One region of the Mycobacterium malmoense genome, then DNA from elsewhere that is predicted to be linked to it. Evidence: predicted binding sites of a transcription regulator. Region 1 holds the regulator's gene; each other region holds the start of a gene.

Region 1 (9,936 bases):
TGCCCAAGTTCTGCACCGGGGAGCTGATCACCGCGATCGCCATGACCGAGCCGGGTACCGGCAGCGACCTGCAGGGTATCAAGACCCGCGCGGTCAAGCGGGGCGACCACTACGTGCTCAATGGGTCAAAGACGTTCATCACCAACGGAATCAACTCCGACCTGGTGATCGTGGTGGCGCAGACCGACGCTGAGAAAGGTGCGCAAGGGTTCAGTTTGCTGGTGGTCGAACGTGGCATGGAGGGCTTCGAACGCGGCCGCCACCTGGACAAGATCGGGCTGGACGCGCAGGACACGGCCGAGTTGTCGTTCACCGACGTCGAAGTTCCGGCCGAAAACCTGCTCGGCGAGGAAGGCATGGGGTTCATCTACCTCATGCAGAACCTGCCGCAGGAACGGATCTCGATCGCCATCATGGCGGCCGCGGCGATGGAGCAGGTGCTGGAACACACACTGCAATACACCAAGGAGCGCAAGGCATTTGGCAAGCCGATCGGCAGCTTCCAGAACAGCCGCTTCGTCCTTGCCGAGCTGGCGACGGAGGCCACCGTGGTGCGCATGATGGTCGACGAGTTCGTCCGGTTGCACCTGGACAAAAAGCTGACGGCCGAACAAGCCGCAATGGCCAAGTGGTACTCCACCGAAAAGCAGGTGCATCTGGTCGACCGTTGTCTGCAGCTGCACGGCGGCTACGGCTACATGCGCGAATACCCAGTCGCCCGAGCCTATCTCGATGCCCGGGTGCAGACGATCTACGGTGGCACGACCGAAATCATGAAGGAGATCGTCGGCCGCAGCCTCGGGGTCTAGCCCTTGGTCTAGCCTGACGCGGCCCGCCCACGCAATCCGGGGCTCACCGCGCATCGATGACGACCGGAAACGACAAACACGCGGTCGCCGGAAAATAATGAATGGCCTGATACCTTCGGCGCATGTGTTTCGCGTATATCGACTGCGCAGTCACGCATCGTCTAGCCGGTGATCACGACGCGGATGAGCGTCGGGACGGAATCGGAAACGTCTTTTTCAGCGGTGCCGGCGCCAGTCGGACCATTTCCTGCAAGCCAGTAGACGGTCGGCGTGGCCCCGCATCATTTCGACATCGGCGTGGTATCCGTTTCCGTAGTATTCGTAATTTGACTTCGCATTTTTCGTTGGCAGGAGCAAAGTTATGCGAGCCCGGCGATAATACGGATCGTCATGGGGTTACGTTCCCACGGCGGTACGAACCGCTCGCAGGGTCTGCAGGGTGCGGGCATGGCCAGAGGTAGGGGCCTATCCGTCGGCTGGGAGGCTTGGTGAACGGGCAGAGAGGTCGAATGCGCAGGCTGGTCGGTACCGCGCTGATCAGCATCGCGACCACGGTGGCGACCGCCGCCTTGCTGGCGAGCACCGCCTCTGCGTCTCCGATAGGTGACGCCGAGGCCGCCATCATGGCCGCATGGGAGAAGGCCGGCGGCGACGGTTCACCGCTGGGCGCCAGGAAGGGCGATGTCTACGCGATAGGCGACGGATTCGCCCTGGATTTCGACGGCGGCAAGATGTTCTACACCCCGGACACCGGTGCCAAATTTCTTTACGGGCCGGTCCTGGACAAATACGAGTCGTTAGGCGGTCCGGCCGGCAGCGATCTGGGATTTCCGACCATCAACGAAGTTCCCGGCCTCGCGGGGCCGGACAGCCGGGTGGCCACCTTCTCCGCCAGCGACAAGCCGGTGATCTTCTGGACGTCCGACCACGGCGCGTTCGTCGTGCGCGGCGCGCTGAACGCCGCGTGGGACAAACTCGGCAGCTCCGGCGGGGTCCTCGGCGCCCCGATCGAGGATGAAACCTATGACGGGGAAGCCACCGCCCAGAAGTTCAGCGGCGGTGAGATCTCCTGGAACCGAAAAACCAAGGAGTTCACCACCAACCCGGCGGCGCTGGCCGACCAGCTGAAGGGCCTGCAGGTCACGGTCGATCCGACGGCGGCCATCAACATGGCCTGGCGCGCGGCCGGCGGCGCCGCCGGTCCGCTCGGGGCCAAGCTGGGTGGGCCGTATCCCATCGGCGGTGATGGAATCGCCCAAAACTTCGCCGGCGGCAAGGTGTACTTCAGCCCGGCCACCGGCGCGAACGCCGTCGAGAGCGACATCCTGGCCAAATACGAGTCGCTGGGCGGGCCGGTCGGCAGCGACCTGGGTTTTCCCACCGCCAACGAGTCCGACGGCGGCATCGGACATGCCAGCCGGATCGCCACGTTCTCCGCGGCCGACAAGCCGGTGATCTTCTGGACCGCTGACCACGGCGCGTTCGTCGTGCGGGGCGCCATGAAGGCCGCGTGGGACAAGCTCCGCGGTCCTACCGGCAAACTGGGCGCCCCGGTCGACGACCAGGCCGTCGACGGCGACGTGGTCTCGCAGCAGTTCACCGGCGGCAAGATCTCGTGGAACCGGGCGAAAAACACGTTCACCACCGATCCGGCAAACCTGGCGCCGCTGTTGTCCGGTCTGCAGGTGTCGGGGCAGAACCAGCCAAGCACGGCGGCGATGCCCTCCCATGCCAAGCCATTCACCTGGCATTGGTGGTGGCTGCTCGCCGCTATTCCGGTGCTGGTGCTGGTCGTGTTGTTGGTGGTGGTGGCAGCCGGGTGGCGCCGTCGTCGCTCGGCCCGTGACACCCCTGCCTACGAGCCCGAGCGCGGCGCGGATGCCGGCTACGAGGCCGCGGCCGACGGGCACTGGGGGCGCGATGACGCCGATCTCGCCACCGAGCACCTGCCGCTCGGCGACCTGCACCCCCCGGAACTCCAGCCGCCGCCGGACGCCGGGCCCGCGGCGCGGGTCAGTTGGAGCCGTGGAGCCGCCGCCGACCTGGCCGAGGACGTCGCAACCGCCGGCGCCTACGGCGGCGAGGCGCGGCCCGTATCCGAGGAGGAAAATCCCGACGCGGTGGACACCGATTCCATACCCGTCGTCTCGGAGGCCGAACTGTCCGAAGTCGGCTACCCCGAAGCTTCGGAGGAGGCCGACTACCTAGAAGCTGACTATGTGGAAGCCGACTATGTGGAGGCCGACTATGTGGAAGCCGACTATGTGGAGGCCGACGCTGGCTACGCGGATGACGGGTATCCGGACGCCGCTCCCGATGACACCGTCGTCCCGGTTGCCGTCGCGCCGGACACGCAGCCGAGAACCGGGCGGCACGCGGCCATCGACGCCGAAGATGACGCCGAAGACGCCTTGGAAGTGATCCCCGAAGCCGCCAACGCGGCACCGGGCCCCGCTGGGCGCCCGACAATCCACCTGCCGCTCGAGGACCCATACCAGGTGCCCGACGGATATCCGATCAAGGCCAGTGCGCGCTTCGGCCTGTACTACACCCCGGGCAGCGAGCTCTATCACGACACGCTCGCCGAAATCTGGCTGTCCAGCGAAGAAGTCGCGCAAGCCAACGGCTTCATCAAGGCCGACTGAGCCGCTAACGAACGCGCCGCGGCAGGGCGCTAGACCTTGCGAATCACCGTGACGACCTTGCCGAGCACGGTGGCGTCATTACCGGGTATGGGATCGAACGCCGGGTTGTGCGGCATCAGCCACACCTGACCGCCCGCGCGCTTGAACGTTTTCACGGTGGCCTCGCCGTCGATCATGGCCGCGACGATGTCGCCGTTGTCGGCGACGTGTTGCTGCCGCACGACCACCCAGTCGCCGTCGCAGATCGCGGCCTCGACCATCGAGTCACCCACCACCTTGAGCAGGAAGAGCGTGCCCTCGCCGACCAGCTCACGAGGCAGCGGGAAGACGTCCTCGACGGCTTCTTCGGCGAGGATCGGTCCACCGGCCGCGATGCGCCCGAGGACGGGGACAAAGGTGGGTTCCGGCAGGGCGTCCGAGCCGGCGACCTCGGTACGGACACCGGCCTCGGCGGCGGCGGTCTCCTCGGTGCCACGGACGTCGACTGCCCGGGGGCGGTTGGGGTCGCGGCGCAGGTATCCCTTGCGCTCCAGGGTGCGCAGCTGGTGAGCCACCGAGGAGGTCGACGTCAGACCGACGGCGTCGCCGATTTCCCTGATGCTCGGCGGGTAACCGCGGCTGGTGACCGACGTACGGATGACGTTCAGAATGGTGCGCTGCCGTTCGGTCAGCGATGGATCCACGGAACGTAATCGGCCGTCCGAGCCGGCCGATGGGGTGTCGTTGCTGTCGCTCATGCACTGAATGTAGCCGCATCGCAGCCAAGAATCAAACATGTGTTCGACTTGGCGTGTCACGGCCCGCAAAGGCCCTCGGCTGCCGCCGGACCGGCCGTGGCGGCCGGCGAATAACAAACGTGTAACTCTCGGCGATATCGGGTACTCGAGGCCCATGTCAGTGGTCGCACCGACCGGTTTGTCGGTGGCTTGTCGGTGGTGTGGTCTAGCGTTTCGCTCGTCCGACACGCTTCGCTCAAATGTTCGGGTTTCGAACACGCGAGCGATTATAGTCGAACACACGAGCGAGAATGAGTTGACCGGAGGAACGCAGATGACAATCATCCACACAGGCATCCACACAGGCCCACCGCTTACCGGCAGCGTTCGGCGCCCGGTCAACGGACCGGCGCTGGGCCTTCGGTCCGGTCGGGATGGGCTGGCGCGGTCTCGCAGGCCCGGCCCGTCGAGGCCGCCGGGCGCGCCACCGCGCTACCACGGCACCGGCGTCGCGATGTCCGTCGCGCCGCATCGCAGGCGGCCCGTGACGCTGGCGACGACTGTGGGGCTGGCGCTGGCCGCCGGGGCGATCACCCTGTGGCTGGGGTTGGTCGCGAATGTCGGCCAGCTGGTCAACGGCGACCCCTCGGGATCGGCCGCCCGCGTGCCCGACCGGCTCGCCGTGGTGCGGGTCGAACCCGGGGAGTCCCTTCAGGACATCGCCGCCCGGGTGGCGCCGGATCTGCCGGCTCGCCAGGTTGCCGAGCGCATCCGCGAACTCAACGACCTGAACTCGCCGGCGCTGGTCGCGGGCCAGACCCTGATCGCGCCCGTCGGCTGACGCGGTGTCTCGCGAAAACCGCTCTGCGTCAGGGCTCCTCGATCCCCGCGGCGGCGGGCATGCGCGCGTCGCGGTCGCATTGGCCCCGCCGGGGAGCGCGCGGGTACGCTCGTCAGTGTTCTGCGATAACCGGACGCCAGCGCGGCAAAGGAGCGGTCATGCACTGTCCGTTCTGCCGCCATCCCGATTCCCGGGTGATCGACTCGCGGGAAACCGATGAAGGCCAGGCCATTCGGCGCCGCCGGTCATGCCCCGAGTGCGGCCGGCGTTTCACCACCGTGGAGACCGCGGTGTTGGCCGTCGTGAAACGCAGCGGTGTCACCGAGCCTTTCAGCAGGGAGAAGGTAGTCAGCGGGGTCCGTCGGGCATGCCAGGGCCGCCAGGTCGACGACGATGCGCTCCACCTGCTGGCCCAGCAGGTGGAAGACACCGTGCGTGCCGCCGGCTCGCCGGAGGTCCCCAGCCACGAGGTCGGCCTGGCCATCCTCGGGCCGTTGCGCGACCTCGACGAGGTGGCGTACCTGCGGTTCGCGTCGGTATACCGGTCGTTCTCGTCCGCGGACGATTTCGAGCGCGAAATCCAGGCGCTGCGCGCGCACCGCAAGGTGTCGACCCCGAGCTGACGGGGGCTGAGTCGCTAGGCTGTCTTCATGTCGCCCGACTTGCACCCCGATCTCGAGGCGCTGGCACCGCTGCTTGGGACCTGGGCCGGTCGCGGGACGGGCAAGTACCCGACGATCCAGCCCTTCGAGTATCTCGAGGAAGCCGTGTTCTCCCATGTCGGGAAACCGTTTCTGGCCTACGCGCAGAAGACCAGGGCGGTGGCCGACGGCAAACCTCTGCACGCCGAGACGGGGTATCTTCGCGTGCCGCGACCCGGTCACGTGGAGCTGGTTCTGGCCCACCCGAGCGGCATCACCGAGATCGAGGTCGGCACGTATTCGGCGACCGGTGATCTCATCGAACTCGAGCTGTCGACCACGGCGATCGGGTTGGCCCCAACCGCCAAAGAGGTTACCGCGCTTGGCCGTTCGTTCCGCGTCGACGGCGACGAGCTTTCGTATTCGGTGCGGATGGGCGCAGTCGGGCAGCCCCTGCAGGACCACCTCGCCGCGGTGCTGCACCGGCGGCGCTGAGCTCTCGCGTCAGTCGATTCGTCGGGCACCGTCGTTGACGACGCGCCCGGCCACCCCTACCCAGCCTTCGGGGTTCCATGTGGTTTCGATCAGCGATCCCTTGCCCTGGGTGATGCGCAGGTCGCGGCTGAGGACGTCGGTGATCCGCATCGCCGCCGCCCCGGTGGCTTCGTCTTCCGGCACACCCAGGTTGGCGGCGAACATTCGGGCCCGCAGCGATCCGGCGGGCCGATCGGCCCAGGTCCACAGGTAGTGTGCGGTGTCGTCGGGAAAATCGGCCGGGTCGGCGGCGAAAAGGTCGTCGACTGAGTCGAATTCGTGGATGGCCAATTCCGGAGCCCATTCCGAGCGTGCGCTGATGCCCGTGCGGTCGCCTCGTGCGCCGACGCCGTAGCTCACCTGCACGATCCCGGCCGGCACCTGCAATGTGTTGATCGGCCGGCCCCTCTCGCGCAGCCACCACGACGCGCCGACGGTCGGATGCCCGGCGAACGCAAGCTCGGTCCGCGGGGTGTAAATGGTGGCGTGCGCGGTGGTCGAGCCGGCGGCCGGAAGATCGACGAAAACCGTTTCGCTGTACCCCAATTGGGCCGCCAGCCGCTGCCGGCCCGAGGGTTCGATCTGGCTGGCGTCGACCACGGCGAGCGGATTACCGAAATTCCCTTCCGGATCGGTGAACACGCGCAGGACCGCGACGTCGATACCCATGGCCCGACTCTACGGCGCGCGCTCAGGTAGCGCTGCGTTCGTCGGAACCCATGGCGTTCAGGACGGCGACGCGGGTGTCGGCGGGGCCCGTGACCGTCTTCTCGCCGCCGCCGCCGCGGAGCAACCCGCGCAGGGCGGCCTGGTCGTATTCGGCGGGCTCGGTGGTGTCGATGAAGCGCTCGACGACGTCGATAAAGCGGGCGGGGTCGTCGTGGAACGGGAAGTGGCCGGAGCCTTCGAAGATCTCGAGGCGGGAGCCGGGCATCGCGGCGTGCGCCATCCACGCGTGACGCACGGGGACGACCACATCCCTGGTGCCCCAGACGATCTGCACCGGAATGGCCTCGGTCAAATAACATCGGTCCAGCATCGTCACGATCTGGCCGCGCCAGTCCACCACCGCCCGCAGGGTCCGGCTGAACGCCGCCGAGGCCGTCGGTTCCGGCAGGTCGTCGAGGATCCGCAGCACGTTGGGCAGATCGTGGCCCAGGCCCGTCGATCCGATCGCCAGCCCGGCCACCCGCCCCGCGAGCTGGACCGCCGGCAGCACCAGGGGGAGCCGTAGCAACGCCAGGGCCTCGCTGCCCATCGGCAGCGCGGCCAACCGGAAGACGACGTTGACGTCCTTGGTGACGCCGCCGGCGGCGACCAGGATCAGCCGCTCGACCAAATGCGGGAACTGGTAGGCGAATTGCATGGCCACGCCGCCGCCGAGCGAATGACCGACGATGGTCACCCGCTCGATGTCGAGCACGGACAGCAGGTCACGCATCCCGTTCGCGTAGGCGGCGACCGAGTAGTCGGCGCGCGGCTTGTCGGATTTCCCGTGGCCCAGCAGATCCGGGGCTATGACCGTGAACCGCTGGGCGAGCTTGGCCTGCACGGCATTCCAGGTGGTGGAGTTGTCACCGATGCCGTGGATCAGCAGAATCGCCGGCCCGGAACCGGCGATCCGGAACGCCCGCCGGTAACCATGGATGGTGCGAAATTCGAGCGTGGGCGCCGTCACTTCACGCACCGGGCGAAGGTTGCTCTTGCGCTTCCGCTCGGTCATCTCGCCAACCTTGTCGTCGGGCCAGCTACGGGCTCGTAGAACTGTTGTGGAAGCTCAACCCTGCTCGTCGTCTTCGTCGCCGAACTTCTTCTCCGCCTGCTGGGCCAGAAATCGCTCAAACTCTGCGCCAAGCTCGTCGCCGCTGGGCAGATCCTCGTCGCGGTTTAGTAACGACCTGTTCTCCTGAGCGTCGATGAAGGCATCGTACTGGCGCTCGAGCGCGGCCACCACTTGGGCGACCTCCGCGCTTGCCTGGACCTGCTCGTCGATCTTGGCCCGGATCTCCGCCGCCGCTTCCGACAGCGCCGACAGCGGCAGCTCCAGCGACGCCGCCTTGGCCACCTGCTCGAGCAACGCCTGCGCGGCCGCGGGATAGTCGGTCTGCGTCAGGTAGTGCGGGACGTGCACGGTGAATCCGACGACCTCGTGGCCATGCTGGGCCATCCGGTATTCCAACAGGTTGGACGCGCTGCCGGGAACCTGGATCTCGGAAATCCACGGCTGGAAGTCGGCGATCAGTTCGCGGTTGTTGGAATGTGCGGTCAGCGTGATCGGCCGGGTGTGGGGAACCGCCATCGGGACGGTGCCCAGGCCGATGGTTCGCCGCACTCCCAGCCGCTCGGCCAGCAGCCGCACCGCGGTGATGAACCGCTCCCACTTCAGGTCCGGTTCCATGCCGGCCAGCAACAGGAACGGCGTGCCGACGCTGTCGCGCAGCGCGTACAGGCTCAGCTCCGGATCGTCGTAATGGGTGAAGTGATCCGTCTTGAAGGTCATCAGCGGCCGCCGCGAGCGGTAATCCAGCAATTCGTCGATCGCGAACGACGCGACAAGCTCGGTGTCCAGGGCGGCCCTCAGATGCCGAGCGGCCAGCCGTATCGCGTGACCGGCGTCGGAGAAGCCCTCCAACGCGTGTACCAACACCGGGCCGCGGCCGTCGGCCGTCGACAACTGGGGTGCCGGGAACTCGAGCTCGTACATGCCGGACTGCCCTGGCTGGTAGCCTTCGTCGCCCGGGCTTTGACGGTGGGCCATCGGGGTCTCCTCCTCTCGGCGTCTCTCCAGGGTGCCCTAACCAGTGTCCCCCGAATCTACGGGCACGCGCCGCCCGGTGGTCAGGCATGATGGAAACCAAATGCGCCTACCGATGGTATTGCTGTGCCCGGTGGTCGGCCTGGGGATGGTGTTGACGTCGTGCCGCCAGCTCGAGCACGCGTCGACCCCCGCCACGTCCTCGTCGCCGGCCGGCGGGCCGGTGCAGCGCCTCAGCCAGCCCCAGCAAACGGTGGTGGCGGCTCCGGTGGACCCGGACAGGCGGGTGGGCGCCATCTTCCTCGACAGTGGCACCCTGCATGTTTGCACGGGTTCCGTGGTGCATTCGGCGAGCGGGAGCCTGGTGATCACCGCGGCGCACTGCCTGGCCGGGGCGTCGCGAATATCCTTCGTTCCCGGTCTCGCCGGCGACGCCGCGCCCGCCGACGTGTGGACGGCCGATGCCGTCTATCTCGACCCACGCTGGCTTGCCGGCAAGGATCCGCACGCCGATTACGCGATTGCGCGGGTCAGCAACCAGGCCGGTGGTTCGGTGGAGTCGCACGTCGGTCTGGCGCTGACGCTGGGCAGCACACCGCCTCCCGGCAGCCACGTCACGGTGATGGGGTATCCGGCCGGCGTGGGTGGCACGCCGATCGGCTGTCAGGCCGCCACCTCGGTCAACGACAGCGGTTTCCCCTCGTTGGCATGCGAAGGGCTGGTGGGCGGCACCAGCGGCGCGCCGTGGGTGAGCGGTACGACGCTGACCGGGCTGATCGGTGGTTTTGAGCGCGGCGGGTGCGCCGAAAACGTTTCGTACTCGGCGCCTTTCGACGAACACATCGCGCAGCTACTGGAGCGCGCCGACGCCGGCGGTCCCGGTGATCCCGTGCCGAACGACCTCGACGACTCCTGCTAAGCGGGACGGTGCGGTCAGCGGCGGAACTGGCTGAGCGCCCGCATCTTGTTCGTCACGTCCAGCGCGGCGACCTTGT
Region 2 (9,936 bases), 840 kb from region 1:
TCTGCCGGCCCGGCCACGGTCGCGCCCTCGAGCACCGTCGGCGGCAGGTAGATCTCGGCGGTCGTGCCGGAACCCGTCTCGTTGGCCGCCGGGCCGCGCAGCCCCACCCGGATGCCGTGCCGGGCGGCGATCCGGCCGACCACGAAAAGACCCATGTGGCGCGCGTTGTCGGGGGTGACGTCGCCGCCGGCCTGCAGCCGCATGTTGGCGATGCGCCGATCGGCGTCGTTCATGCCCAGGCCGGCGTCGGCGATCCGCAGCACCACCCCGGCCTGGGCATGAAGGCCGCCACGTGCCGCGGAGACCCGGACGGGCGTCGTCGGCGGCGAGTAGCGCAGGGCGTTGTCGATCAGCTCGGCGAACAGGTGGATGACGCCGCCGGCCGCCGCGCCGATCAGTGCGCAGTCGGGCAGGCCGGCGATCTCGACCCGGCGGTAGTCCTCGACCTCGGACACCGCGGCGTTGACCACCGTCGACAGCGGCACGGGCTCGCGCTGGTCACGCGCGAGCTGCGCGCCCGCCAGCACCAGCAGGTTGGCGCTGTTGCGACGCAGCCGGGCCGCCAGGTGATCCAGCCGGAACAGGTTGTCGAGGCGTTCGGGATCCTCCTCGTTGCGCTCCAGCCGGTCGATCAGCGCCAGCTGCTGGTCGACCAGCGAGCGGCTGCGCCGCGACATGGTCTCGAACATGTCGTTGACCAGCAATCGCAGCCGTGCCTCGTCGCCGGCGAGCAGCAGGGCCTGCGTGTGCAGCTCGTCGACCGCGTGGGCGACCTGGCCGATCTCCTCGGTGGTGTACACCGGCAGCGGCTGCGGAATCGGTTCGGTGCCACCGGCTTTGACCCGGGCGATCTCCTCCTCAAGGTCGGTGTGGGCGACCTTGAGCGCGCCGTCGCGCAGGACGCGCAGCGGCCGCACCAGCGCGCGCGCCACCAGCAGCACGATGCCCAACGCGATCACGATGGCGGCCAGCACCAGGACGGCGTCGAGGATCGCGGCGTCGCGGCGATCGGCGGCCTGGGCGTGCACCGACTTGGTCACCGACGCCGTGGCGTCGGTGACGATCTGTTCGGCGATTCCGTCGGTGGTCTGGATCGAGCGCAGCAGGTCGGGGTTGTCGGCGAGCACGCTGGCCGGATCGGACATGATCGCCATCCGGGTCACCATTTGCTGCTGCAGCGTCTTGGCGTCGGGCGACCCGGCGCCGAGCACTTCGCTCATCCCGAACAGGGTCGACGGCTCGGTGCCGGCCAGGGTAATCATCGAAGTCCGCAACTGCGGCTCGGGCAGGTCGGCGCCCCGGGTCACCAGGATTTCCTGCATCGTCATCTGCCCGCGGGCGCCGACCGCCCGGCTCAATCCCTGCGCCTCGGCGCGGATCCGCTCGTCCTCGACGCGCACCGACGCGTTGATGACGTCCTCGGCCGTCAACAGGATCGGGGCGTAGGTGGTCACCCGGTCCCGCAAACCAATGCTGTTGTCCGCCACCTTGTCCAGCAGCCCCTGGCCGCCGTTCAGCAGGGTGCTCACCCCCGATCGGACGTCGGGGGTCACGTCGGTGTCGGCCAGCCGCGTCTGCAGCTCGTACTTGCGGGCCTCGTAGTTTTTCTTGGCGCCCTCGACGTCGCGTCCGGTGGAGCCGGCCAGCAAGGCGACGTCCAACGCCGACATGTATTTGGTGATCGCCGGCAGCACGTCGGCGCGGGCGGCGGCCAGCTTGAGGCCGCCGGAATTGGCCATCGCGTCCCTGACGCGCAAGGCGCCGAAAGCCGTCGCCAAGACCAGCGGCACCAGCACGATCGCCAAGACTTTGTAGCGGACCGGCCAGTTGGTCGGCGACCAGGCCGGTGGACGTTTGGCCGGCGCCGCCTCGGCGGTGGGGGCGTGTGTGGACTCGGGTGGGGCCGCCTCGGCCGGATTGGCCGGGCGGGTGAACATGGTCACGCGCTAGCGGCCGGCAGCCCGGCCAGCGCTCGGTGAAACGAGAGGCTCATGAGACTTCCTGCTTTATTCGCACCTGCCCCGCGCCGCGCAGAGGGGCGCGAGCGTGTAAACGTGGCAATCCGACGAGTATGACAGCCCGTGGCCCAGCCCACCAGAATCCTTACTGAGCAGACAGAGCCCGCCCGGGCGGTGCCCTACGCCGGCGGGCGACCCTGGCAAACACGCGGCGGGGAGGGCCCGGGTTGGCTTTGTCATGATCGGCAGATGTTCAAGCTGATGTTCGTTACCCCGCGCATCGCGCCCAACACGGGCAACGCCATCCGGACGGCGGCGGCGACCGGCGCCGAATTACATCTGGTCGAGCCGCTGGGCTTCGACCTGTCCGAACCCAAGCTGCGGCGGGCCGGCCTGGACTACCACGACCTCGCCTCGGTCACCGTGCACGCGTCGCTGCAGGCTGCGTGGGATGCGCTGGCGCCCGCGCGGGTGGTCGCGTTCACCACGCACGCGACCACCTCGTTTGCCGATATCGGCTACCGGGCCGGCGACGTGTTGATGTTCGGGCCGGAACCCGACGGGCTGGACGCGGCGACCCTGGCCGACGCGCACATCACCGAGCGGGTGCGCATCCCCATGCTGGCGGGCCGGCGCTCGCTGAACCTGTCCAACGCCGCGGCGATCGCGGTATACGAGGCCTGGCGCCAGCACGCCTACGCGGGAGCGGTCTAGCGGCCGCTCTCAGCTTCGCGAGCGTGCGTGTCTGTACACGACACGCCGCGAGTAAGCGGCATTCTGCGCACCTTCGAGCACACGCTGGTTACCAGGCGTTCCAGTGCGTGACCCGCTCGGCGGGCAGCCGCTTGGCCGGGCGAAAGTCGGTGCCCTTGGTGTAGGCGATCGGGAACAGCCCGCCCTGGCTGTACGTGTCGTACGGGATGCCCAGCACCTCGGCCGCCCGCTTTTCGCCGTCGTCCAGCAGGTGCAGCGTGGTCCAGCAGGTGCCCAGCCCCCGCGAGCGCAGCGCCAGGCAGAAGCTCCAGACCGCCGGGAACAGCGAGGCCCAGAACGACGCGCTCAGCCCCAGCGGCGCCCGCTCCACCCGGCCCTCCAGGCAGGGGATCATCAGCACGGGCGCCTCGTGCATGTGCTCGGCGAGATAGGTCGCGGAATCGCGGACCTTGCCCATCCGCTCGCCACGCGTGTCCCCCTCGGGGTATTCCGGCGAGGGCAGGCTGAGATAGCCGCGGGCGTTGGCCAGGTAGATGTCGGCGATCGCCTTCTTCTTGCCGGCGTCCTCGACGAACACCCATTGCCAGCCCTGCGCGTTGGAACCGGTGGGCGCCTGCAGCGCCAGTTCGAGGCATTCCATCAGCACGTCGCGGCCCACCGGCCGGTCGAAGTCGAGGCGTTTGCGGACCGAGCGGGTGGTGGTCAGTACTTCGTCGACGGACAGGTTGAGGGTCATGTGTGGAGACTACATTTGCCCTCATGAGCGTCGAACTGACACAAGAGGTTTCCAGCAGGCTGACGTCCGACCACTACGGGTGGCTAACCACCGTCGCCAAGTCCGGGCAACCGGTCCCGCGGCTGGTCTGGTTCTACTTTGACGGCGCCGGGCTGACGGTGTATTCCCAGCCGCGGGCGGCCAAGGTCGCCCACATCAAGGCGCGTCCCCAGGTGAGCCTGAACCTGGATTCCGACGGCAACGGCGGCGGGATCATCGTCATCGCCGGCATCGCGGCGGTGGACGCCACCGACGTCGACTGCCGAAAGGACGAGCCGTACTGGGCGAAGTACGGCGAGGAAGCCGAGAGATTCGGCCTGACCGAGGCGATGGGCTCCTACAGCACCCGGCTGACGATCACCCCGACCAAGGTGTGGACGACGCCCGCCTAGCTCTTCTCGCCGAGCGTGCGTGTTTGCACACGACACGCCGAGGATTGTTGGCATTCTGCGCACGCTCGGCACAGCGGGGTCAACGGAAGTCGCGAGACTTCGAGCCGACCCTCAGGGAGATGCGGCCTAACCGCTCGGCGACGACGGTGATTGCGCCGCTGGCGTTTTGGACCTGCCCGCGGATCAGCAGCGCGGGCGCGGTGTTCGCCAGCTTGCGGTGTCGCGCCCACACCCCCGGCGTGCAGAGCACGTTGACCATCCCGGTCTCGTCCTCGAGGTTGAGAAACGTCACCCCCTGCGCCGTCCCGGGCCGCTGCCGGTGGGTGACCGCGCCGGCGATCAGCACGCGGTCGCCGTCGGGCACGCCGAGCAGCTTCCCGGCGGGCACCACGCCCAGCGCGTCCAGGTCGGCCCGCAGGAACTGCGTCGGATAGCTGTCCGGGGAGACGCCGGTGGCCCACACGTCGGCGGCGGCCAGCTCCAGCCCGCTCATCCCCGGCAGTGCCGGGATGTGCGACGACGAGCCCACCCCGGGCAGCCGGTCCGGGCGTTGGGTGGCGGCCGCCCCGGCCGCCCACAGCGCCTCCCGCCGCGACATCCCGAAGCAGCCCAGCGCCCCGGCCGTCGCCAGCGCCTCGGTCTGCGGCACGGAAAGCTGCAGCCGGGATGCCAGGTCCAGCAGGGAAGCGAACGGGCCGTTGGCCTTTCGCTCCTCGACCAGCCGCTGCGCGAGGTCGCCGCCGATGTGGCGGACGGCGCCCAGGCCGAGGCGGACCTCCGTCCCGACATTCTCGAGGGTGGCGTGCGCCAGGCTGGCGTTGACGTCCGGCCCGTGCACCGCGACACCATGCCGGCGCGCGTCGGCCACCAGCGACTGCGGCGAATAGAAGCCCATCGGCTGGGCGCGCAACAAAGCGGCGCAGAACGCCGCCGGGTGGTGCAGCTTGAACCACGACGAGTAGAACACCAGCGACGCGAAACTCAGCGCGTGGCTTTCGGGGAAGCCGAAATTGGCGAAGGCCTCCAGCTTTTCGTAGATCCGGTGGATCACCTCGTCGGGGGCGCCGTGCAGCCTGCGCATGCCATCGTAGAACCGGCCGCGCAGCCGGCGCATACGTTCGGCCGAGCGCTTGGAGCCCACGGCGCGGCGCAGCTGGTCGGCCTCGGCCGCGGTGAAGCCGGCGCAGTCGACCGCGAGCTGCATCAACTGTTCCTGAAACAGCGGGACTCCCAACGTCTTTAGCAGCGCCGGTTTCATGGACGGGTGGTCGTAGTCGACCTTGTCGAGTTTGTTGCGCCGCCGAATGTAGGGGTGTACCGACCCGCCCTGAATGGGGCCGGGCCGGATCAGCGCGACCTCGACCACCAGGTCGTAGAACTCCCGCGGCCTGAGCCTGGGCAGGGTGGCCATCTGCGCGCGCGACTCCACCTGGAACACGCCGACGGAATCGGCGCGCTGTAACATCTCGTACACCGCAGGCTCGGAGAGGTCCAGCTTGGCCAGGTCCACCTCGATGCCCTTGTGTTCGGCCAGCAGGTCGATCATGTAGTGCAGCGCCGAGAGCATGCCCAGCCCGAGCAGGTCGAACTTCACCAAACCGATTGCCGCGCAATCGTCTTTGTCCCACTGCAGGACGCTGCGGTTGGCCATGCGTGCCCACTCCACCGGGCACACATCGGCGATCGGGCGGTCGCAGATCACCATGCCGCCGGAGTGAATGCCCATGTGCCGCGGGAGATTCCGGATCTGGTTCGCCAAATCGATCACCGGCTCGGGAATGCCCTCGATTTCCGGTGAATCGGCCGACCCGTTCCAGTGGCCGATCTGCTTGCTCCACGCGTCCTGCTGCCCCTGCGAGAAGCCCAGGGCGCGGGCCATGTCGCGCACCGCGATCCGCGACCGGTAGGTGATGACGTTGGCGACCTGGGCGGCGGTGTCGCGACCGTATTTGTCGTAGACGTACTGGATGACCTTTTCCCGTTGGTCCGACTCGATGTCGATGTCGATGTCGGGCGGCCCGTCGCGGTCGGGCGACAGGAAGCGCTCGAACAATAGCCCGTTGTCCACCGGATCCACCGCGGTGACGCCGAGGGCGTAGCAGACGGCGGAATTGGCCGCCGATCCCCTGCCCTGGCACAGGATGTTGTTGTCTCGGCAGAACCGGGCGATGTCGTGCACCACCAGGAAGTATCCGGGAAACGTCAGCTGCGCAATGACTTTCAGCTCATGCTCGATCTGGGCGTACGCTTCGGGGGCGCTCTCGGGCGTTCCGTAGCGGTCGCGCGCACCCGCCATGGCCAAGTGCCGCAGCCAGCTGTCCTCGGTGTGCCCGTCGGGCACGTCGAACGGCGGCAGCTGCGGTGCGATGAGGTCGAGCCCGAACGCACACCGCTCGCCGAGTTCGGCGGCGGCGGTCACCGCGTCGGGCCGCTGCGCGAACAGCCGGGCCATCTCCTCGCCGGACCGCAGGTGCGAGCCGCCCAGCGGGGCCAGCCACCCCGCGGCGGAGTCCAGGGACTGCCGGGCCCGGATCGCGCCCATCGCCATCGCCAGCCGGCGCCGCGACGGCCCCGCGAAATGCGCCCCGGTGGTGGCGACCACGCCGACATCGAAGCGCGGCGCGAGGGCGGCCAGCGCCGCGTTGCGCTCGTCGTCGAGCGGCTGCCCGTGCTGGGTCAGCTCGACGCTGACCCGATCGGCGCCGAACCGGTCCACCAGGTCGGCCAGCGCCCGCCCCGCCGCGTCCGGACCACCCTCGGAAAGCGCTTGGCGCACAGCGCCTTTGCGGCACCCGGTCAGGACGTGCCAGTGCCCGCCGGCCGCCTCGGTCAGCGCGTCGAGGTCGTAGCGCGGCTTGCCCTTCTCCCCGCCGGCCAGGTGCGCCGCGGCCAGCTGCCGCGACAGCCGCCGGTACCCCTCGGGGCCGCGGGCCAGCACCAGCAGGTGCGGGCCGGCCGGATCGGGCCGCTCGGTGCGGGCCTCGCCGCCCAGCGACAGTTCGGCGCCGAACACGGTGCGCAGGTCGAGTTCGGCGGCCGCCTCGGCGAACCGTACCGCCCCGTACAGGCCGTCGTGGTCGGTCAGCGCTAGGGCGCGCAGGCCCAGCCGGGCGGCCTCCTCGACCAGCTCCTCCGGCGTGCTGGCCCCGTCGAGAAAGCTGAACGCCGAATGCGCGTGCAGCTCGGCATACGCGACGGGATGAGCGACGGACGAGCGGGCCGGCCGGGTGTCATCCGGCGGGCGGTACTTCCCGCGCATGCGCGACAGGGGACCCTCCCCTTCGGGCTCCGCAGGCGCGCCGGCATGGCGCGGCTTGCCGTCAAGCACCCGCTCCATTTCCGCCCAGCTCGGCGGCCCATTAGACCAGCCCACACCCGCCAGTGTATCGAATGTTTGTTCGATTTAACCACCGCTCAGGACAACGGTTGTTAAACGGATCTTCAACTCCTAAACAAGGTCTTAACGCTGCGGAGGCTACCGCGCATGAGGCGCCGCGCAGATACTGGTACAACGGTAAAAACGACGGCGGGGGCTGGGCATGGCGCAGGCGAAGACACTGGATACGGCTTTCCTCAAAGCTCAAGATCCCGATCAGCACGCGAGCCTGGCGACCGGCGCGGTCGCCGTCGTCGACGGCGCCGTCCCCGATTGCCGGCTGCTGAAACGGCTTCTGGCAGAACGGATTCAGTCGATACCGCGGTGCACACAAATATTGCGCGCGCACCCGTTCAACCAGCAATGGATCGACGATCCGCAATTCGACCTCGCCCATCACGTGCGTCGGGTGGCGATTCCGCGCCCGGGCGATGACGCCGAACTGTCCCGGGCCATCGCCCACGCGCTGGAACGTCCCCTCGACCCGGACCGCCCGCTGTGGGAGTGCTGGGTCATCGAGGGTCTGAAAGGCAACCGGTGGGCGATCTTGATGAAGATCCACCACCGCATGGCCGACGGCAACTCGGCCGCCCACCTGCTCGCCAGGCTTTGCGACGACGCCGACGGCGATACCTTCGCCAGTCACGTTGGCGCCAAGGAGGTTTTGCCACCGCGGGCACACAGGCCGGGTTGGGCCGAAGCCCTGGGGTGGGCTGCCGGGGTCGCGGCGCGCGCGGTCACCGGCACGGCCGGGAACGCCGCAACCGCCATCGGGGTGATCTGGCCAGCGGCGCGCACTGTCCGCCCGACCACCACCATGCGGCGATACAGCACGGTGCGCGTGCCGCTGGCCGTGGTCGACCGCGTATGCCACAAGTTCGGCGTCGGCACCAACGGCGTTGCGCTCGCCGTCGTCACCGAAGGCTTCCGGGAAATGCTGCTGCATCGCGGCGAACAACCACGTGCGGACTCATTGCGCACCCTGGCGCCGCCGCGCTCGGCTACCCTGCCGTATCTGCCCGTCGAGCAGCATGATCCGATTCAGCGACTGCGGGCGGTGCATGGCCGGCTGAACCAGACGCAGCCCCGGAGCAAGGCCGCCGACTTTCTGCCATCCGTGTTGTGCGCCAAGGCACTTCAACTGCTAACCCGGCTACCGCAAAGCGACATCGTGACTCTGGCCACCAACGTGCCCGGGCCACGCCATCGGCTACGGCTGATGGGCCAAACCGTGGAGCGCTTGCTACCGATCCCGCCGACCACCCTGCAGCTGAACACCGGGGTCGCGGTGCTGAGCTATGGCGATGAGCTGGTATTCGGCATCACCGCCGACTACCGCGCCGCGTCCGACATCGAGCGCCTTGCCGCTGGTATCGAACTGGGAATGGCGCGCCTGGAAGCGCTGAGCCGAGACTCCGTGCTGCTGTTCACGAAAAACGGCCCCCGCAAGCGAGCCTCGCGCGCACTTACCGGTGGCGCCCAACGAGGGCGGGCGTCCGCGGTGACCGTACCCGGGCGGTGCTGACGGGCGATCGCTGGTGTCCATTCCCATTCGACCTGATGCGTCGGCGATCGGAATCGGTTTACCGGCGCCGCACTGTGGCCCAGGCCGGCCGTTTGCGGGTCTTGGTCGGACGTTGCAGCCGTTCGTCTTTCCATAATCGTTGCGTGCGTTGGGGATTGACCATGGGGCCTTCGGCTTTGGCGATGGCGTGCGCCTTGTGCCAGCCCCACCGCCTGGCCACGGCGCCCGAGATCAGGTTGGGGGCGGGGCCGGCTGGTCGGGCTGAATCGCCCCGTTGCAGCCACCGGGCGGTGGCGGGCCCGGGAGGGGTTCGTCACCGCCGACGCAGTCGTAGTAGAACTGGGGGCCGGCTATCCAGGTTTTCATCCACTGGTGCCAAAACGACCCGTCGGGGTACTTCTCGCCGTCGCACACGGCCAAATTGCCGTAACCCCATCGACCACCCGGGCAGTAGCCCTTCGTCATGTCCGGCTGGTGCGGGTCAGGCGGATCAGCGTTGGCAACCGCAGTAGAAAGAACAAACGCCGCAGCACAACCCAATATCGCAGCGCCATGGCGAGTAAGCCTGAATGTCATTTCGACTCCCTTAAAGCGTTGAATCAAAACAGCCGATTCCAAGCGATGATCAGGACTTGTGGATGAGCCGCGGCGATGAGGTATAGGCACAACCATCTTTTCGAATAGTTTACGACGCGCTTTTCGACAGTTTACGACGCGGCAGATTGGCGGCGTCAACTCGGGCGTATTCCCTGGCGCAAAGAAGGCCTCCAGGTCAAGACCCGATCGCCGCGGACGCGGCCGGGGGTGTCCTCGGTCCCTCCGATCGAGGCCGGCGCGCCGAATATGGTTGTGGGCGATCGACTTCCAGTTCGACTCCACCACCGACAGCAAGATCGTCTCGATGATAGACGAACGCACCCGTCCGGAGCTGGTTTCTCAAGCGCTGCAACGGTTCTGCGAGAACAAGACCGGCTTGGCCTACATCCCACCAGGATGCCCGTGGGTCAACGGCCACAAGGAGTGCCTCAACCGCAACCACTGGAACACCCCGTTCGAGGCCCGCGTGGTCATTGGCGACTTCAAGCACGAACATAGTCACCGACACCCACCATTCGGCTCTGGGTTACCGCACGCCGACCGAATACGCTGCGGCATATAGGCACACCCACACTCCTATGGCCTGCGAGATCAACTGA
Region 3 (9,936 bases), 670 kb from region 1:
GCGCGGTGATCCAGGTGGTGAACAGCGCGCGCAGGCCGTCGGCGTCGGACTGGTCGTTCAGCAAATCGATGTAGGGGTCGAGGTCGGAGACGGCCAGCGCCCGCAGCAGCTCGATGGTCCGGGACGCCTGGCGGAATCCGGCCAGCGCCTCGAACGGCTGCAGCGCCACCAACAACTCGGGCTTGTGCGAGGTGTCGCGGTAATTGCGGACTGGCGAGTTCACCGGGATGCCCAGCCGCTCCTCACGCAGGTAGCCCTCGACGGCCTGCTCGGCGCTGGGGTGGGCTTGCAGCGACAGCGGTTCGTCGGCCGCCAGCACCTTGACCAGGAATGGCAGCACGTCCCCGAACCGGGCGCGCGACGCCGGGCCGAGCTGCCCCTCCGGATCGGCGACCAGCGCGTCCAGCAACGAGACTTCACCGTGGTCCGTCTCCAGCCACGCCGGGTCGGCGGGGTGTGCGCCGAACCAAAGCTCGGCCTCCGGGTGAGCCGCCGGAACCGGACGCCCGGTGAATTCGGCGATGGCGGTGCGCGATCCCCAGGCGTACGTCCGCAACGCCCCGCGAAGCAATTCCACTGTTCTAACTATCCCCGCACCAGTCGCATGTAAACGGCGGCCATCTCCAGCCGAACGGCCAATACTGCCAGTTGCTGCTCGGGGCTTGCCGCGCCTCCCGGAGCCAGGGTCCCGACCAAACCGCCGGACCCGCCCACACCGCCGGGCGCTTCGGGCACGTCCTCGGCCGTGATCAGGTAGACCTCGTTGAGCCCGGCGACCCGGGCGGCCACTACCGTCCGCTCGCCGGCCAGCGTGAGCGCCAGCACCCGCAGCCGCTCGGGCAGTGGCCCGTCGATTTCTTCGTCGTGAAAGAGCGCATCCACCGAGGACGGGGCGTCCCCCGACTGGGAAATCGCGCGCAGCGCCACCACCGCGTCCGCCAGCCCGGTGGCGGCGGCCACGTGGTGCGCGACCCGCAGCAGCACCGAGCTGCCGTGCCGGGCCAGCGCCAGCGTCGCGGCACAGTCGCCGGCCAGCGCCATGTGGCAATCGGCCATGCGCGCGGCGATCGTCTTAGCCGGATTGGTGAACACCTGGCGGCTGGCGCTGTTGCGCAGCGCCTCGGCGTCCAGGTCGTCGGCGAGCAACCCGAGGTCGACGCCCGGTCTGGGGTCCACGGTCTGCAAGACGGCCAGGCCCGCCGCCAGGTAACGGCACAATCCGAACTCGTCGCGAACCCACACCCGCGGCTCCAGGACGGCGACCCGGCCCGCCGTGGTATCCCGCAGCGGACCCTCGTACGGTGCCGCCACGACCACCCGCGCTCCGCGGCGCACGCCGGTCGCCGCGGCCGCGACCAGCGCCGGATCACCGGGGTCGTCGCCCGCGACGATCAGCACGTCAAGCGGCCCGACCCACGGCGGCACCTCGCTGGCGACCGCGATCGGCTCGGAGGCCGCGCCGCTTCGCGTCGCGGCCAGCATGGCGCCGGCGGTCTCGGCGGTCCCCCGGCCGGCCACCCAGACCACGCTGCGCGGACGGTCGTGCACCCGCAGCGGGTCCAGCGCGCCTTCGTCGGCCGCCGCGGCAATCGCGCGCACCTGCGCGCCCGCCGACGACGCGGCCCGCAGCAGGCCGTCCCGGTCGGCGGCGAGCAGGCCCTCGGTGTCTTCCAGATCGATCGCCCGGGTGGCGTTCACGGTGCGGCCTGCGCGATCTCGGCGCGGATCTGGGCGACCACAGCGTCGACGTCCTCGACGCTGCGACCCTCCACGTTGAGCCGCAGCAACGGCTCGGTGTTGGAGGTGCGCAGGTTGAACCAGCTGCCGTCGCCCAGATCGACCGTCACCCCGTCGAGGTGATCGATGGACTGGATCCGGCCGCCGAATGACTTCAACACCGCGTCAATACAATACGACGCGTCGGCCACTGTGAAGTTGATCTCGCCGGAGGATTCGTAGCGCTGGTAGTCGGCGGTCAACTCCGAGAGCGGCCGTTGCTGCTCCCCGAGGGCGGCCAGCACGTACAGCGCCGCGAGCATCCCGGAGTCGGCGCCCCAGAAGTCACGGAAGTAGTAGTGCGCCGAGTGTTCGCCGCCGAAAATCGCGCCGGTCTCGGCCATCAGCGCCTTGATGTAGGAGTGCCCGACCCGTGAGCGCAGCGGCGTGCCGCCGCGCTCGGTGACCAGTTCGGGCACCGCGCGCGACGTGATCACGTTGTGGATGATCATGGCGCCGATCTCCCGGCCCAGCTCGCGGGCGGCCACCAGGCCGGTCACCGTCGACGGCGCCACGGGCCGGCCGCGTTCGTCGACCACGAAGCACCGGTCGGCGTCCCCGTCGAAGGCCAGCCCTATATCGGCGCCGGTGTCGCGCACATAGGCCTGCAGGTCCACCAGGTTGGCCGGGTCGAGCGGGTTGGCCTCGTGGTGGGGAAACGAGCCGTCGAGTTCGAAGTACAACGGCAGCAAGGTGATCGACTCGATCGGGCCGAGCACGGCGGGCGCGGTGAGGCCGGCCATGCCGTTGCCGGCGTCGACGGCCACCCGCAGGGGGCGCAGCCCGGAGGTGTTCACCAGCGAACGCAGGAATTTCCCGTAGTCGGCCAGCACGTCCCGGTCGGTGACGGTTCCGGGCGCCGCGTCACCCGGCTTGACCCCGGCGATCACGTCGTCGGTGATGACGCTCAGCCCGGTCTCGGCGCCGACGGGTTTCGCGCCGGCCCGGCACAGCTTGATGCCGTTGTAGGCCGCCGGGTTGTGGCTCGCGGTGAACATCGCGCCGGGGCACTCCAGCAGCCCCGAGGCGAAATAGAGCTCATCGGTGGACGCCAAGCCGATCCGCACCACGTCCAGGCCCTGGCCCGTCACCCCGGTGGCGAACGCGGCGGCCAGCGCCGGCGAGCTGTCTCGCATGTCGTGGCCGAGGACCACCTGCCGCGCGCCCTCGGCGCGCATCAACCTGGCGAACGCGGCCCCGACGTCGGCGACGAACGGCCCGTCGAGCTCTTCGCCGACCAGCCCACGCACGTCGTACGCCTTGATGACACGGCGAACGGTCGCGGCGGGCCGAGACATGCGGGGACCTCCTGACGACGTGGGTTGTTCCCCCTCTTCGACGTCAGCCTATCGGCCCGGTAAGACACGGGCCGCAACGGTGCACGGGGCACCGCGGCGGCACTAGTCGGCAGGGTCGGGCAACACCCGCAGATGTCCGCGGCGCCGCCCGGAACGACGCTCGGGCGGCGCGAGCAGCCCGCTGCTCGGCGCGGTCGCGTGGGCTCCGGCGTGCTGGACATGGGGATCGGCAAAACCCTCAAAGCCGCCGCAGCCGTTCCGCGGCGCGCCGGCGGCCCCGTTGTTGGGCAGGCCCCGATCGCCCGGGCGGCCCTCGCGCACCGCGTCGGCAAGGGCGACCAGGTCGTCCTCGTCGGGATGGGTGGGCAACGGGGCGGCGTGGCGAACGAGTTCCCATCCGCGGGGCGCGGTGATCCGGCCGGCATGGCCGACGCACAGGTCCCACGAATGCGGTTCGCGCGCGGTCGCGAGTGGACCCACCACCGCCGTCGAGTCCGAGTAGACGAACGTCAAGGTCGCCACGGCATAGTGCGGACACCCGGGCCGGCAACAGCGACGGGGAACGTTCACGACCGAAAGGCTATCGTGGACAAACGCCGCGGAAGCGCCGGACACGCGCATCTGTTCGACCCACGATGTGCAACCGTTACCATCGGCGCGTGGGCGAATCGCGCTGCTCCCCGCAAAACGATCGGCACCGATCGGCCTCCTACCGCGGGTCTCGACGGGGCCGCGACATGCGCGGCCCGCTGCTGCCGCCGACGGTGCCGGGATGGCGCAGCCGGGCCGAGCGGTTCGACATGGCCGTGCTGGAGGCCTACGAGCCCATCGAGCGGCGCTGGCAGGAACGAGTGGCCGACCTCGACGTGGCGGTCGACGAAATCCCCCGCATCGCCGCCAAGGACCCCGACAGCGTGCAGTGGCCGCCCGAGGTCATCGCCGACGGACCCATCGCTTTGGCCCGCTTGATCCCGGCCGGCGTCGACGTCCGTGGCAACGCCACGCGGGCACGAATTGTGTTGTTCCGCAAGCCAATTGAGCGACGGGCCAAGGACACGATCGAACTCGGCGAGTTGCTGCACGAAATCCTGGTGGCTCAGGTGGCCATCTACTTGGACGTCGAGCCCTCGGTCATCGATCCGACGATCGACGACGAATAACGTTGCGCCGCGGCGCGCGCCATGGTCAGATGATGCCGCGCTTGAGGCGGCGGCGCTCACGTTCGGAAAGGCCGCCCCAGATGCCGAAGCGCTCGTCGTGCGCCAGCGCGTACTCCAGGCATTCATGACGCACCTCGCAGCCGAGGCAGATCTTCTTGGCCTCACGTGTCGAGCCGCCCTTCTCCGGGAAGAAGGCCTCGGGATCCGTTTGCGCGCACAGGGCGCGGTCCTGCCATTGGTCGGTGGTCGGCGGCGGCGAGGGCTCCGGTTCGAATGCGACTGGCGCATCGGGAACCACGGTCAGGTGCGGACGGGCATTTAACGCCTGAGCCGCCGGCGCCGAGCCAATAGTGGTGTGCGGTGTGCCTGTCATAACGCCCCGAAGGTGCTCGTAAGACATGCTTCGTCCGCCTCCTCAGCTTTGATTGAGAGAGTGAGTCAGTGAGTTCCCACTGTTCTGATGTACAGACAATTCGAACAAGTGATCGAATCTCGGTCTGCGACACCGGAATCGGCGACCAACCGGGAAATGACACTGTTGTGATTAGACACTCGTTGACCTGCCGGGTCAAGCGTTATGACCTATTTCCATATCATCTCGTGACGAAATTTCGGCGTTTCTGTTGTTTTCGACCCTCGGCGTGTCCATCACATCGCCCACCGCCCAGTACTGTCGAGCGGTGTGAAGGTCACCGTTCTCGTCGGCGGGGTCGGCGGCGCCCGCTTCCTGCTGGGGGTCCAGCGGCTGCTCGCGCTGGGTCAGTTCGCGCCGCAGGGGGGCCCGGCCGACGGCTCGGATTGCCATGAGCTAACCGCGGTCGTCAACGTCGGCGACGACGCCTGGATCCACGGGCTGCGCGTCTGTCCGGATTTGGACACCTGCATGTACACCTTAGGTGGAGGCGTCGACCCGCAGCGGGGGTGGGGACACCGCGACGAAACCTGGCACGCCAAGGAGGAATTGGCGCGCTACGGCGTCCAGCCGGACTGGTTCGCGCTGGGCGACCGCGACCTGGCCACCCATCTGGTGCGCACCCAGATGCTGCGGGCCGGCTATCCGCTGTCGCAGATCACCACCGCGCTGTGCGACCGCTGGCAACCGGGCGCGCGGTTGCTGCCGGCCAGCGATGACCGCTGCGAGACACACGTGGTGATCACCGATCCGGCCGACGACGGCCGTCGGGCAATCCACTTCCAGGAGTGGTGGGTGCGCTACCGGGCCCAGGTGCCGACGCACAGCTTCGCATTCGTCGGCGCCGAAAATGCCAGCGCCACAACCGAAGCGGTGGCCGCCATCGCCGACGCCGACGTCATCTTGCTGGCGCCGTCCAACCCGGTGGTCAGCGTCGGCGCCATCCTGGCCGTGCCCGGCATTCGCGGCGCGTTGCGTGCGGCCCGGGCCCCGGTCGTCGGCTACTCGCCGATCATCGGTGGAAAGCCGTTGCGCGGCATGGCCGATGCCTGCCTTTCGGTGATCGGGGTCAAGTCCACCGCGGAGGCGGTCGGCCGGCATTACGGGGCGCGCCGGGCCACCGGGATACTGGATTGCTGGCTGGTGCACGAGGGTGATGAGGCCGACGTCGAGGGGGTCTCGGTGCGCGCGATACCGCTGTTGATGAGCGACCCCCGGGCGACGGCCGAGATGGTGCGCGCCGGGCTGGAACTCGCGGGCCTGGCAGCGTGACCGAGCATGGCACCGGCTCGGCGATCGAGATCCTGCCCGTCGCCGGGCTTCCCGAATTCCGGCCCGGCGACGATCTGGGTGCGGCCGTCGCCGCGGCCGCGCCCTGGCTGCGCGACGGGGACGTCGTGGTGGTGACCAGCAAGGTGGTGTCCAAGTGCGAGGGCCGGCTGGTACCGGCGCCGCGGGATGCCGAGGCGCGGGATGAGCTGCGCCGCAAGCTGGTCGACGACGAAGCCGTGCGCGTGCTGGCGCGCAAGGGCCGGACCCTGATCACCGAGAACCGGCTCGGTCTGGTCCAGGCCGCCGCCGGCGTGGACGGATCCAACGTCGGCAGCGACGAATTGGCGCTGCTGCCGGTCGATCCCGACGCCAGCGCCGCGGCGCTGCGGGCCGGGCTGCGGGAGCGGCTCGGCGTCGACGTCGCCGTGGTCATCACCGACACGATGGGCCGCGCGTGGCGCAACGGCCAGACCGACGCGGCGGTCGGCGCGGCGGGTCTGGCTGTGCTGCACAGCTATTCGGGGGCCGTCGACCGGTATGGCAACGAGCTGGTGGTCACCGAGATCGCGATCGCCGACGAGATCGCGGCGGCAGCCGATCTGGTCAAGGGCAAGTTGACCGCGATGCCGGTGGCCGTGGTGCGCGGCCTTGACCTGCCCGACGACGGCACGACGGCCCGGCGGCTGCTGCGGCCGGGCACCGAAGACCTGTTCTGGCTCGGCACCGCCGAGGCCATCGAGCTGGGTCGCGGGCAGGCGCAGCTGCTGCGCCGGTCGGTGCGCCGGTTCGGCGACGAGCCGGTGCCGCCGGGGCTGGTCGAGGCCGCCGTCGCCGAGGCCCTGACCGCGCCGGCCCCCCACCACACCCGGCCGGTGCGTTTCGTGTGGCTGCAGGACCCGGCCACCCGCACCCGGCTGCTGGACCGCATGAAAGGCAAGTGGCGGTCGGACCTTGCCGGCGACGGCCGGCCCGCCGACGCGATCGAACGGCGGGTGGCGCGCGGCCAGATCCTCTACGACGCACCGGAGGTGGTGATCCCGTTCCTGGTCCCCGACGGCGCCCACGCCTATCCGGATGCCGCCCGCGCCGGCGCCGAGCACACCATGTTCACCGTCGCGGTCGGGGCGGCCGTGCAGGCGCTGCTGGTCGGGCTGGCGGTTCGCGGGCTGGGCAGCTGCTGGATCGGCTCGACGATCTTCGCCGCCGACCTGGTCCGCGCCGAGCTCGACCTACCCGCCGACTGGGAACCGTTGGGCGCCATCGCGATCGGCTACGCCTCTGAAGCGGCTGGGTTGCGCGACCCGGCCGATGTAGCGGACTTGCTGATCCGCAAGTGAAGACGTTCGCGGGCGCGGTTATGGCGGAGGCATCGCGGTGAGCCTCAGGGATTCGGCGATCTCGATCCTCACCGACTGGCGGGCGCCCGATCCGGCGCAGGATTCGTTGCGGCACGCCGTGCTGGCCTTCGTGCAGGGCCACGCCGATGCCTGCCGTCGCGAGTGCGTGCCGGGCCACGTCACCGCCTCGGCGCTGGTGCTCGACGACACCGGCGACCGGGTGCTGCTGACCTTGCACCGCCGCCTGCGCCGCTGGGTGCAACTGGGCGGGCACTGCGACGAGGACGACGCCGACGTCGTTGCCGCGGCGTTGCGCGAGGCCACCGAGGAATCCGGCGTCGCCGGCCTGCGCATCGCGCCCGACCTGGCCGCCGTGCACGTGCACCCGGTCACCTGCTCGCTGGGTGTGCCGACCCGCCACCTCGACCTGCAGTTCGTGGCGCGCGCGCCGGCCGGCGCGCAGATCGCGATCAGCGACGAGTCGGAGGACCTGCGCTGGTGGCCGGCCGACGCGTTGCCGGCCGGCACCGATCACGCGCTCGCCTATCTCGTCGCCCGCGCGACGCGAGCGTCACGCTAGCGTGACCGCCGACGCCGAGCTGGACACCCCGCCCGCCGAGCGTCACGCCTCTTCCGCCGAGCGTCACGCTAGCGTGACCGTCGACGCGCAGCGTCACGCTAGCGTGACGCTCGGCGGAAGAGGCCTACACGTCGGACGAGTAGCGGATCCCGCCGTCGGGAATGGCGACGCCGGGCCACACGCGGGCGCCGCGCAGCAGCTCGCAGCGCGCGCCGATGTCGGCGCCGTCGCCGATCACGCCGTCGCGGATCAGCGCCCGGGGACCGATGCGGGCGCCGAAGCCGATGATGGAACGCTCGATCACGCTGCCCGCCTCGACCTTGACGCCGTCGAAGATCACCGCGCCGTCCAGCCGGACACCGGGCCCGATCTCGGCGCCCCGCCCGACGACGGTGCCGCCGATCAGCACCGCGCCCGGGGACACCGCCGCGCCGTCGTGCACCAACTGCTCGCCGCGGTGGCCGTGCAGCGCCGGCGACGGGGCGATCCCGCGCACCAGGTCCGCCGAGCCGCGGACGAAGTCCTCCGGCGTGCCCATGTCGCGCCAGTAGGAGGCGTCGACGTAGCCGCAGACCTTGACGTCGGCGTCGGACAGCAGCGCCGGGAACACCTCGCGTTCCACCGAGACCTCGCGGCCCCGCGGAATCCGGTCGATGATGTCGCGCGCGAAGACGTAGCAGCCGGCGTTGATCTGGTCGGTCGGCGGATCCTGCGTCTTCTCGAGGAAGGCGACGACGCGGCCGTTTTCGTCGGTGGGCACGCAGCCGAAGGCCCGCGGGTCGCCCACCCGCACCAGGTGCAAAGTGACGTCGGCCCGGTTGGCCTGGTGAAACGCCAGCAGCTGACCCAGGTCGGCGCCGGAGAGCACGTCGCCGTTGAACACCATCACGGTGTCGTGCCGCAGCTTGTCGGCGACGTTGGCGATGCCGCCGCCGGTTCCCAGGGGCCGTTCCTCGGTGACGTAGTCGATCTGCAGGCCCAGCTTGGACCCGTCGCCGAACTCCGCCTCGAACACCGCGGCCCGATACGACGTGCTCAGGATGACGTGCTCGATGCCCGCCGCGGCGATCCGCGACAGCAGATGGGTCAGAAACGGCAGCCCGGCGGTGGGCAGCATGGGCTTGGGCGCCGACAGCGTCAGCGGCCGCAGCCGGGTGCCCTTGCCGCCGACCAGGATCACCGCATCGACCTGAGGATTAGCCAACTCAGCGCCGCCCTTCTGCCAGTCTCCGTCGGCGCGACTGGCGCACCATCAGACGGGAACGCACCGCCAACGATCCCCGCAGCGTCCAGCGCAGCGGGGCCCGCCACCACCCGGAATGGCGGTCGGCCAGGAAGATGTAGGTGCTCTTGTGATGCGCGGCCAAGTGGCTCGCCGGGTCGTGCCCGGTGGAGTGGCCCTTGTGGTGCAGGACCTCGGCCGACGGGACGTAGACGCTCAGCCAGCCGGCCCGGCCGAGGCGGTCGCCCAGGTCGACGTCCTCCATGTACATGAAGTAGCGCTCGTCGAATCCACCGACGTGGCTAAAGGCCGACCGGCGCACCAGCAGGCATGACCCCGACAGCCAGCCCACCACGCGTTCGCTGGGCTCGAGCCGCTCCTGGCGGTAGGCCGCCGTCCACGGGTTGCGCTTCCAGAAGGGCCCGACGACCGCGTGCATGCCGCCGCGGATCAGGCTCGGCAGATGCCGCGCCGACGGGTACACCGACCCGTCGGGATCGCGGATCAGCGGGCCCAGCGCGCCGGCTCCCGGCCAGCGGGCGGCGGCGTCCAGCAGCGCGTCGATGCTGCCCGGGCCCCACTGCACGTCGGGGTTGGCGACGATCACCCAGTCTTGCTTCCGATCCAGCTGCGCGACCGCGCGGTTCACCGCGGTTCCATACCCGAGGTTGGCGCCGGTGTGCAGCAGCCGCACGTTCGGGTAGCGCTCGACGGCCGCCTGCGGGGTCCCGTCGGTGGAGCCGTTGTCGGCCAGCAGCACGCTGACCGGGCGCTCGGTGGCCAGCGACAACGAGGCCAGGAATCGCTCCAGGTGGGGGCCCGGCGAGTAGGTCACCGTCACGACCGGCAGGGCGTCAGTCACGCGTAGAGGGTAACGGT

The links. The regulator LexA, encoded in region 1, represses DNA repair genes until DNA is damaged. The targets are predictions, from matches to a motif close to CGAACANNTGTTCG.
Region 2: a site for LexA is predicted at 7,227-7,240, ahead of K3U93_RS05005 (error-prone DNA polymerase). Genes of this name have one in related genera too.
Region 3: a site for LexA is predicted at 4,709-4,722, ahead of cofD (2-phospho-L-lactate transferase). Genes of this name have one in related genera too.

The regions. Positions count from the first base shown of each region.
Region 1 is NZ_CP080999.1:1,890,320-1,900,255, forward strand. It holds gene K3U93_RS08845 (acyl-CoA dehydrogenase family protein) at 1-809, shown strand, start outside; gene K3U93_RS08850 (LGFP repeat-containing protein) at 1,319-3,454, shown strand; gene lexA (transcriptional repressor LexA) at 3,484-4,191, opposite strand; gene K3U93_RS08860 (LysM peptidoglycan-binding domain-containing protein) at 4,505-5,011, shown strand; gene nrdR (transcriptional regulator NrdR) at 5,170-5,634, shown strand; gene K3U93_RS08870 (peroxynitrite isomerase) at 5,662-6,147, shown strand; gene K3U93_RS08875 (PhzF family phenazine biosynthesis protein) at 6,157-6,855, opposite strand; gene K3U93_RS08880 (alpha/beta fold hydrolase) at 6,878-7,909, opposite strand; gene K3U93_RS08885 (proteasome assembly chaperone family protein) at 7,964-8,944, opposite strand; gene K3U93_RS08890 (trypsin-like serine peptidase) at 9,045-9,860, shown strand; gene sthA (Si-specific NAD(P)(+) transhydrogenase) at 9,875-9,936, opposite strand, start outside.
Region 2 is NZ_CP080999.1:1,048,786-1,058,721, reverse strand. It holds gene K3U93_RS05025 (sensor histidine kinase) at 1-1,943, opposite strand, end outside; gene K3U93_RS05020 (tRNA (cytidine(34)-2'-O)-methyltransferase) at 2,208-2,672, shown strand; gene K3U93_RS05015 (nitroreductase family protein) at 2,761-3,408, opposite strand; gene K3U93_RS05010 (TIGR03667 family PPOX class F420-dependent oxidoreductase) at 3,432-3,839, shown strand; gene K3U93_RS05005 (error-prone DNA polymerase) at 3,919-7,212, opposite strand; gene K3U93_RS05000 (wax ester/triacylglycerol synthase family O-acyltransferase) at 7,379-8,740, shown strand; gene K3U93_RS04995 (hypothetical protein) at 8,972-9,316, opposite strand; gene K3U93_RS04990 (hypothetical protein) at 9,588-9,899, shown strand.
Region 3 is NZ_CP080999.1:1,222,097-1,232,032, reverse strand. It holds gene manA (mannose-6-phosphate isomerase, class I) at 1-577, opposite strand, end outside; gene K3U93_RS05800 (TobH protein) at 586-1,698, opposite strand; gene K3U93_RS05795 (phosphomannomutase/phosphoglucomutase) at 1,695-3,074, opposite strand; gene K3U93_RS05790 (DUF3499 domain-containing protein) at 3,177-3,644, opposite strand; gene K3U93_RS05785 (metallopeptidase family protein) at 3,812-4,234, shown strand; gene K3U93_RS05780 (WhiB family transcriptional regulator) at 4,260-4,607, opposite strand; gene cofD (2-phospho-L-lactate transferase) at 4,917-5,918, shown strand; gene K3U93_RS05770 (coenzyme F420-0:L-glutamate ligase) at 5,915-7,255, shown strand; gene K3U93_RS05765 (NUDIX hydrolase) at 7,293-7,835, shown strand; gene manB (mannose-1-phosphate guanylyltransferase) at 7,960-9,039, opposite strand; gene K3U93_RS05755 (glycosyltransferase family 2 protein) at 9,041-9,936, opposite strand, start outside; gene rfbD (dTDP-4-dehydrorhamnose reductase) at 9,912-9,936, opposite strand, start outside.